Regions from separate parts of the Niveispirillum sp. FG148 genome, predicted to be linked through region 2. Evidence: predicted binding sites of a transcription regulator. Region 2 holds the regulator's gene; each other region holds the start of a gene.

Region 1 (3,275 bases), on a different contig from region 2:
CTCCTTCACCTCGACCTCGGTAGCGCCGCCGACGCGCAGGACCGCAACGCCGCCGGCCAGCTTGGCCAGACGTTCCTGCAGCTTCTCGCGGTCATAGTCGCTGGTGGTCTCTTCGATCTGGGCCTTGATCTGGGCGATACGGGCCGTGATGTCTTCCTTGGAACCCTCACCATCAACGATGGTGGTGTTGTCCTTGGAGATCGTCACCTTCTTGGCGCGGCCCAGCATGTCCAGGGTCACGTTCTCCAGCTTGATGCCCAGATCTTCGCTGATGACCTGGCCGCCCGTCAGGATGGCCATGTCTTCCAGCATCGCCTTGCGACGGTCACCGAAGCCCGGGGCCTTCACGGCGGCGATCTTCAGGCCGCCGCGCAGCTTGTTGACGACCAGCGTGGCCAGGGCCTCGCCTTCCACATCCTCGGCCACGATGACCAGCGGACGCGACGACTGAACGACGGCTTCCAGCACCGGCAGCATGGCCTGCAGGCCCGACAGCTTCTTGTCGAACAGCAGGATGTAGGGGCTTTCCAGGTCCGCAACCATCTTGTCGGCGTTGGTCACGAAATAGGGCGACAGGTAGCCGCGGTCGAACTGCATGCCCTCGACGACGTCCAGCTCGGTCTCCAGGCTCTTGGATTCCTCGACCGTGATGACGCCTTCATTGCCGACGCGGGCCATGGCTTCGGCGATCTTGGCGCCGATAAAGGCCTCGCCGTTGGCGGAGATGGTGCCGACCTGGGCGATCTCGTCGTTGGTCGTGACCTTGCGGCTACGGGCCTGGATGTCGGCCACGACGGTGGCGACGGCCAGATCGACGCCGCGCTTCACATCCATCGGGTTCATGCCGGCGGCGATGGCCTTGGCGCCCTCACGGACGATGGCCTGGGCCAGCACGGTGGCGGTGGTGGTGCCGTCGCCGGCCAGATCGGCCGTCTTCTGCGCCACTTCCTTCACCATCTGGGCGCCCATGTTCTCGAACTTGTCAGCCAGTTCGATTTCCTTGGCGACCGAGACACCGTCCTTGGTGATGCGGGGAGCGCCGAAGCTCTTCTCGATCACGACGTTGCGGCCCTTCGGACCCAGGGTCACCTTCACGGCGTCGGCCAGAATGTCCACGCCGCGCAGCATCTTGGCGCGGGCGTCGGAGCCGAACTTAACTTCCTTGGCAGCCATTGCTCTAATCCTTTGAAATCTATGGGTCAGGCGGGATCAGGTGATCCGACTCAGGCGTTCAGAACGCCCATGATGTCGCTTTCCTTCATGATCAGGTATTCGACACCGTCGATCTTCACCTCGGTGCCCGACCACTTGCCGAACAGGACGCGATCGCCGGCCTTGACGTCCAGCGCGATCAGCTTGCCGGCCTCGTCACGGGCACCCGAACCCACGGCGACCACCTCGCCCTCCTGGGGCTTTTCCTTGGCGGTGTCGGGGATGATGATGCCGCCGGCGGTCTTCTGCTCGGACTCAACGCGCTTGACCACGACGCGGTCGTGCAGCGGACGGAACTTCATAGGATCTCTCCCTGAAAAGGCAAAAGGGTTTGGCGTGAGCCTGTTGTTAGCACTCACGCTCGGTGAGTGCCAATGAGCTAATCACCCCAGCCCCGACTGTCAAGAAGTGCTCTGTCATATTTCCATGAAAGTGCCATGACGTGTCGGCAGGTCGATCGTTCCGGCGGTTGCGGCGGGGGCCGGACCGGGGTATGGCAGAGACCATGAGCGACAACGACACCATGTTCCTGTTCGACCGCCCCCTGGTCCGCCGCCATCGCGACCGGGCCGCGGCCGGTTTCGGGCAGTTCGACTTTCTGCTGCGCGACGTGGCCGAACGGCTGGGCGAGCGGCTGGAGATGATCCGCCGCGACTTCCCGCGCGTGCTGAACCTGGGCTGCCATGGCGGCGAAGTGGAGGCGGCCTTGAAGGGCCGCAACGGCATCGCCCATCTGGTGCATGCCGACCTGTCACCGGCCATGGCCGCCCTCGCCGGCGCCCAAACAGGCAGCCCGGCCCTGGCGATGGATGAGGAGGCGCTGTCCTTCGCCCCCGGCAGCTTCGACATGGTCGTGTCCAACCTGTCGCTGCATTGGGTGAACGACCTGCCGGGCGCCCTGATCCAGGCGCGTCAGGTGTTGCGGCCCGACGGGCTGTTCATCGCCGCCATGCTGGGCGGCGACAGCCTGTTCGAACTGCGCCGCGCCCTGATGGAGGCGGAGACGGAGGTGACGGGTGGCGTGTCGGCCCGGATCAGTCCCATGGCCGGATTGCGCGATGCCGCCGGCCTGTTGCAGCGGGCGGGTTTCGCCCTGCCCGTGGCCGACATGGACACGCTGACCGTCAGCTATCCCGACCCGTTCCGGCTGATGCGCGACCTGCGCGGCATGGGGGAAACCAACGCCGCCTTCAGCCGGCTGAAGCAGCCGACGCGGCGCGCGGTCATCCTCCGGGCGGCCGAACGCTATATGGAGCTGTTCCGGGAAGCGGACGGCACCGTGCCTGCCACGTTCGAGGTGATCTTCCTGGCCGGCTGGTCGCCCGATGCATCGCAGCAGCAACCGGCCAAGCGCGGCAGCGCCACCCACCGGCTGGCCGACGCATTGAACAGCATCGAGCAGACGGTGCCGGGCGCCAAACCGCATTGACTAAGCAAGGCTGCGGACTGTTCAGGGGATCAGCGTCACCGTTTCCCCATGCATCGGTTCGGCCCGGACCACAGTGACCTTGCCGACCGGCGGAATGAACAGTGTATAGGTCGTCCCGCCCGCCAGATAGGCAAAGCAGGCCAAATGCACGCCACCATCGGCGGCCGTGTCCGCCTGCCGGATCAGGGGACAATCATGCCCGCCGATATTGATGGCCTTGGTTTGCGCGGCTGCGGTGGCGGGCATGGTAACGTCGATCCGATGCGCGCCTTCACGACCGACCGTATAGTCGCATCGTCCATTGGCGGCGGGTGAGCACATCTCCGGTTCCGCCGACGCCGCCACTGCCGCACCGGGAAGGGTAAGCGTCATCGCGCCGGCGGCCACAGCCCGGCACAATATGACGCGCCATATCGAAAACATGTTGGAAACCCCCTTTGGGATCTAGGAGTGAGGCCGCCCCTAGCTCAGGAAATAAGACAGTGGCTGACACGAAATCAACCACGAATGTGTAAAGCAAATGCCATACTCCCAAAGGACGGGGCGGGCGTGACTGCTCAAAGGAAAGGGATGACGCGGCCGGACGGGCATGCTTAAAGCTGTGCCGGAGCAGTGATCCGAACGGGAAGGGCCC
Region 2 (3,275 bases):
CCACCCGCGCCGGTACCGTGACTGCCGCCGTGGGGGCCACGCATGAAGAAGCGGGCGATCTGATCTATCCAAAGACGCCGATGGGTCTGTCCAGCCCGACGCTGGTCATCCGCAAGGGCAAGGAAACCAAGGATTTCAAGATCACCAACCTTGAATCACTGAAGAGCCTGCGCTTTGGTTCGATCAAGGACTATTTCTACAGCGACGCCGTCAACGCCTTCATCGACGCCAACAAGGGTTCGCCCAACATGGTGCAGGTGTCGGGCGACGACGTGACCGAGGAACTGGTCAACCTGCTGATTGATGGCAAGATCGACGCCATGGTCGAAGACAGCAACGTGATCGATTTCCTGCTGGAATCGAAGGGCTATCGCAACCTGTTCACCTATCATTCTCTGGGCGACCAGTCGGACGTGTCCATCGGCTTCTCACCCAAGGATCCGAACAGCGCCACCTATGTGAAGCTGATCGACACCAAGATGGTGGAGTTGCGCAAGAGCGGGCAGCTGGCCACCATCCTGGCCAAATACGGGGTGCGCGACTGGCAGCCGTGACCGGTCCTTGCGTGGTGAATATAAAAGGCCCCCGCCGGATATCGGCGGGGGCCTTTTATATTCATGTTCCCTCAAACGCCGGGCGCCAACTCCGTTGGCTTGGCTTACGCCGCACGCGCGGCGGGCTGGCGACCGCCGGGCGAACGCATCCGCTACGGGGGGGAGGCGAATCAGGCGCTGGTGTTCACATGCCCGCCGACATCGCCCTTGGCGACGCCGACAATGGCTTCGCGCAGCAGGCGGCCATGGATCGTGTAGCCAGCCTGCAGCACCTGCACCACGGTGCCCGCGGGCTTACCCGTATTCTCGATCTCCATCATGATCTGATGGAAGTTCGGGTCGGCCGGGGCGCCCAGCGCCTCCACCTTGGCAATGCCGGCACGGTCGAAGGCGGCCAGCAACTGGCGCTCCGTCGCTTCCACGCCCGTCAGCAGGTTGCCGACGGCCTGGTTGCTCTCACGCACGTCGGGGGCCACCGCTTCCACGGCGCGGCGCAGATTGTCCGCCACGGCCAGCAGTTCCTTGGCGAACTTGGAGACGGCATATTTGGACGTGTCCTCGCGCTCCCGCTCGGCGCGGCGGCGCACATTCTCGGTCTCGGCCAGGGCGCGCAGAATCTGGTCTTTCAGGGACGCGACCTCCGCCTCCAGCTGGGCGACGCGGGCCGGATCGGCCGCGCCCTCGGACGCCGGATTGACCGTTTCGGCGGCGGCGCTGGTGTCGCTGTCGTGGGTATTGATCGTATCGGTCATAGCGGATCGAGCCTTCGGAATTTACCTGGTGCGGGCGCCGGACAAGGGGTGAATGCCCGGCGGCCCCCTGGTTTAGGCGGGATTAAACATTCTGTCGAGAGTGTCCACCCAGAAATAGGGTCGGACCCCCATGACCCGCAAGGGGTCAGCCCATCAACCGGCCGATGACCTTGGCGGTATAATCGACCATGGGAATGATGCGGGCGTAATTGATGCGGGTGGGACCGATGACGCCGATGGCACCGACGATCTGGTCCTTGGTGTTGGCATAGGGGCTGACGATCATCGAACAGCCGGCATGGGAGAACAGGTTGTTCTCCGCCCCGATGAAAATCTGCACACCCTCCGCCTTGCCGGTCGCGTCCAGCATCTTCACCATCTGCTCACGCGTTTCCAGCGCTTCGAACAGGGACCGGATGCGTTCCAGGTCGGAAATGGCGGTGACATCCTCCAGCAGCCTGGCCTGACCGCGCACGATCAGATAGCCCTGGCTGCCCCGCGCCCCGGACCAGGTGGCCAGCCCCGTCTCCACGACCTTACGGGTCAGTTCGTCCAGCTGGGTCTTCTGCTCCTCCATCTCCTTCTGGATGAAGGCGCGGGCTTCCGACAGGGTGCGGCCGACGACGCGGGCATTCAGATAGTTGGACGCCATCTGCAGGGCCGATGGCGGCAGGCCCGTGGACACCTCCACCACCCGGTTTTCCACCAGCCCATCCTCCGTCACCAGCACGACCAGGGCGCGGCCGGGCGACAGGTTGACGAACTCGATATGCTTCAGCGGCCGGTCGGTCTTGGGCGCCAGCACCAGCCCCGCGCAGGACGACAGGCCCGACAGCAGGTTCGTCGCCTCCTCCAGCACCTCCGGCACGGAACGGCCACGGGCGGAACAGGTGACCTCGATATCCTCCCGCTCCCGCTCCGTCAGGTCGCCCACCTCCAGCAGGCCATTGACGAACAGGCGCAGGCCGGCATCGGTGGGCACGCGCCCAGCCGAGGTGTGGGGAGCCATCAGCAGGCCCAGCTCCTCCAGGTCGGCCATGACATTGCGGATGGTCGCCGGCGACAGGCTGGCGGACAGGCGGCGCGACAGGGTCCGCGACCCCACCGGTTCACCCGTCTGGACATAGGCTTCGACGATCTGGCGGAAAATTTCCCGCGACCGCTGGTTCAGCTCGCTGATCATCCGGCCCTTCGGGTTCCTTCCGTGACGCGACAGGCAAAAGAGTAGTGGGGGCGGCGGTGCAAATCAATGGAGCGACGCTGGCCGTCGGGATGGACGAAGGGGCGTCGCCATTGCTAAGAGGAATGGCTTTCAAGGATCGTGACAAGAACGGAAGAGCCACCATGTCCCGCCCGTCCGGCCGTCTGGCCGACCAGCTGCGCACCGTCAGCCTGGAAACCAATTTCTCCCGCCACGCCGAAGGTTCCTGCCTGGTGAAGTTCGGCGACACGCATGTGCTGTGCACCGCCAGCGTCGATGAGAAGGTGCCCCCCTTCCTGCGCGGCAAGGGCCAGGGTTGGGTGACGGCCGAATATGGCATGCTGCCCCGGTCCACCCACACCCGCACCGACCGTGAGGCCGCCAAGGGCAAGCAGTCCGGCCGCACGCAGGAGATCCAGCGCCTGATCGGCCGGTCTTTGCGCGCCGTCACCGACCTGAAGGCCATGGGCGAGGTGCAGATCAAGGTCGATTGCGACGTCATCCAGGCCGATGGCGGCACCCGCACGGCCAGCATCACCGGCGCCTATGTCGCCCTGCATCTGGCCTTCCAGCATCTGGTGCGCATCGGCACCCTGGCCCATATCCCCCTGATCGACCAGGTGGCCGCCATTTCCTGCGGTCTGTACCAGGGCGAACCTGTCCTGGACCTGGATTATGCGGAAGACAGCAATGCCGGTGCCGACGCCAATTTCGTGCTGACCGGCAAGGGCGGCATCGTGGAAATCCAGGGCACGGCCGAGGACAAGC
Region 3 (3,275 bases), on a different contig from region 2:
GTCCGCTGTGAACGCCATACGGTCGATGGCGTCGGCGAAGGATGCGAGACCCGGCAACAGCTTGTCGGCCGGATTATCGGCTAGCCTTACGGCAGAGCCCAGGGCATAGGCCGCCAGCACCGCGACAAAGGGCAGTGCCGCCAGCATCATCCAGCTTGTCCGGTCGGGCCTTCGGTTGATCAGGCGCATGGGGCGTGTCCTTGCAGAAGCGTAGGTCGTGGGTGAGGCGACGGCCGAACCCCGACAAGCGACGGTGCCAATATCCGTCGGGGTTCGCTGGACGCTCACCCGCGACCTACATCATCCATCCGCCCTTACAGCTTCCCCTCGGCCGCGGCGGCCATGTAGGTGTCGCTGAAGCGGAACTTCACGAATTTCGGGTTGCCATAGAGCGCACCGCCCGGAAATTCGATGCCCACCGCTTCGGCCGACGGCGCACCATTGCCCAGCAGGCCATGGTCGAACAGGAATCCCGCCACCTTCTGCATGGTCGCCTTCGGCTCCGGCCCGCGCACAAAGGCCAGGGCTTCCGCCGGCTTGTAGAACATGCGCGTGGCCTTCAACTGCGCCTCATACCCGGCCAGATCGGTGCCCGACGCCTTGCCCATGGCGGCGCGCGCGGCCTTGCCGGCCTCGCTGTCGGCGGACATGACGGCCATGGTCTCGTACCAGATGCCGGCCAACGCCTTGCCGAAGGCGGGGTTGTCCTTCAGCGTGTCGGTATTGGCCACCGTCAGGTCGATGATCTCACCGGGGATCTGGCTGCTGTCGAACACCTTCTTGGCGTTCGGCGTGCCCAGGATTTCCGCCACCAGCGGGTTCCAGGTCACAACTGCCGTCACGTCGGGCGTGGCCCAGGCGGCGACCATGTCGGCGTCGGAGGTGGAGACGACCTTGACGTCCTTCTTCTCCGTCAGCTTGACCGTTTCCAGCGCGCGGGCCAGCAGATAGTGGGAAACGGAGAATTCCACCAGATTGACCTTCTGGCCCTTGATATCGGCCAGATTGCCCTTGCCCTTCAGGATGACGGCATCATTGCCGTTGGAGAAGTCACCGACGATGACGGCGGTGGTGTCGACACCACCGGCGGCCGGGATCGACAACGTGTCCATATTGGTCACGGTCACGGCATCAAAGGCGCCGGCCGTGTACTGGTTGATGCTTTCAACATAATCGTTGAACTGCACCACCTCGATGCCGATGCCGTATTTGTCGGCCCATTTCTTCACGATGCCGTGTTCGGCGGCATACTGCCAGGGCATCCAGCCGGCATAGATCGACCATGCCAGCTTGAAGTCCTTCTTGGGCGCGGCCAGCGCCGGGACCGAGAGGAGCGAGGCGGCAATCAGCCCGGCGGTCAATTTTCCAAGGAAGCGGCGCGTCTTCATCATCCAACCCCTTATGGTTCCAAACCGGTTTGGGGGTTGGCGGAGACCGAACGGGGGCGCCAACCCTCCTCGATCTCCCGGGCTTTTGTCCCGCCGTGTACCCGGCCGGGCCAGATGATCTGGCGGGACCGGGCGGCAGCTCTCGGACCAGTCACCGCGTCTGTCGGACGCCGCCGGAACCCTAGCCACCATTGCCGCATAGCAGCAATCGCCGTGCCAGTCCAGTACGGGCGGATTCCTGTGATCGCTGCCTGAAACTGGCGCCGATAGGGGCAGGATCAAGATGCAATCCGCCCAAATATTGAGCACCGGCCAATCCCGCCCGGAATGGTTGACAAGGGGACCGGCTTTGGGTCATTGCAACCCCATGCCCAAGCGCACATTGACGGAGGCCACGACGTGTTGGAACGCCTGATTGAACGGGCCCTTTACGGCAGCCGCTGGCTGCTGGTGCCGGTATATCTGTGCCTCTCCTTCGTGCTGGTGGCCTTCAGCATCCGCTTCTGCATCGAACTCTATCACCTGTTCGAATATGCGGTGTTCGGCGCCAGTGATGCCGACCTGATCCTGGCCGCCCTGGGGCTGGTTGACCTGACCCTGGTCGCATCCCTGGTGGTCATGGTGATGCTGAGCGGGTACGAAAATTTCGTCTCGCGCATCGACCTGGGCGATCATGAGGAGAAACTGTCCTGGCTGGGCAAGCTGGACAGCGGCTCGCTGAAGGTGAAGGTGGCTGCCTCCATCGTCGCCATTTCCTCCATCCATCTGCTGAAAAGCTTCATGGACGCGGATAAGGTGGGCAATGACAAGCTGTTCTGGCTGGTCATCATCCATCTGACCTTCGTCATCTCCGCCGTGCTGATGGGCGCGCTGGACAAGCTGACCAACAAGGGCAAGCACTGACCCCAGGCTCGTGCCGGTACCTTGCGGCACCGGGGAAATGGCCCCCTCGCCTGGAACCCGCTCCTTGCGTCCAGCAACATTCGCGTTTCTTGTTGAACGGGGCTGATCAGATGCGGGGGATGGCGCAATGGATGTTGATGTTCTGATCGTGTTCAGCAGCGTGACCATCATCGTCATCGCCGCCCTTTATCTGAATTTCCGTGCGCGACAATCGGTCACAGACACCGTGCGCGGCATCGTGGACAAGGCCGGCGGGCTGGATCAGCAGACGGCGGCCGCCATGGCCGCACAATTAACCAGCACCGGGTCCGACCTGCGGCGTGGCGTTCTGTTCATCGCGGTAGCCCTGGCCATCGGCATCGCCTCACAGTTCATCGGCCAGGAACTGGCCGTCCGCCCCTTGCTGGCGGTTGCTGCCTTTCCCGGCATGATCGGCGCTGGTTACCTGCTACTGCATGCGCTGCGATCGGGCGGAATGGCCAAGGATGGGACAGGTAAAACGTCCTGAGCGCGGAATCGGTAAAAAAATTTCTCCCACCCACCGCCGAACGTCACTAAAGTAATAGTGAATGCGTGACGCGCCATCCGGATGGCGTGACAGTAAGGGGATGGGGATGTTCTTGCGGCGTGGAGCCATGGCCTTGGCGGTTTTGCTCACCGTGCTGCCATCCTTTCCCAGTCTGGCACAGAACCGTTTGATGATCTTCGCCTATGGCGACCATAACGAGGCCCCCTATGCCGTGATCCGGCAGGACCGGCTGGAAGGTGGCTTCATCAAGGAACTGGGGCAGACATTGGCCCAGCGGCTGGGACGGGAAGCCGCCTTCCGTTTTGTTCCCCGCAACCGCATCTCCGCCGAATTGACGGCCGGCTCGGTCGACGCCTACTGCATGGCGGCGCGACAATATTATCCCGGCTTTTCCGCCGATCGGTTTTCCCGCGGCCTGTTTACCGATGATGACGTCGTGATCCTGTCCGCGACTG

The links. The regulator HrcA, encoded in region 2, represses chaperone genes, less so after heat shock. The targets are predictions, from matches to a motif close to GTTAGCACTCNCCNNNGGNGAGTGCTAAC.
Region 1: the regulator HrcA is predicted to act here: its motif matches at 1,560-1,588, upstream of groES (co-chaperone GroES).
Region 3: the regulator HrcA is predicted to act here: its motif matches at 1,424-1,452, upstream of ACODTW_RS00440 (putative urea ABC transporter substrate-binding protein).

The regions. Positions count from the first base shown of each region.
Region 1 is NZ_JBMDKJ010000004.1:172,224-175,498, forward strand. Features, by position in the region: gene groL (chaperonin GroEL) at 1-1,173, opposite strand, end outside; gene groES (co-chaperone GroES) at 1,224-1,514, opposite strand; gene ACODTW_RS06150 (methyltransferase domain-containing protein) at 1,718-2,641, shown strand; gene ACODTW_RS06155 (hypothetical protein) at 2,663-3,013, opposite strand.
Region 2 is NZ_JBMDKJ010000008.1:136,760-140,034, reverse strand. Features, by position in the region: gene ACODTW_RS11440 (substrate-binding periplasmic protein) at 1-554, shown strand, start outside; gene grpE (nucleotide exchange factor GrpE) at 725-1,306, opposite strand; gene hrcA (heat-inducible transcriptional repressor HrcA) at 1,452-2,489, opposite strand; gene rph (ribonuclease PH) at 2,651-3,275, shown strand, end outside.
Region 3 is NZ_JBMDKJ010000001.1:90,330-93,604, reverse strand. Features, by position in the region: gene ACODTW_RS00445 (ABC transporter permease) at 1-189, opposite strand, end outside; gene ACODTW_RS00440 (putative urea ABC transporter substrate-binding protein) at 315-1,391, opposite strand; guanidine-I (ykkC/yxkD leader) riboswitch at 1,461-1,584, opposite strand; gene ACODTW_RS00435 (TIGR00645 family protein) at 1,788-2,291, shown strand; gene ACODTW_RS00430 (hypothetical protein) at 2,419-2,799, shown strand; gene ACODTW_RS00425 (substrate-binding periplasmic protein) at 2,933-3,275, shown strand, end outside.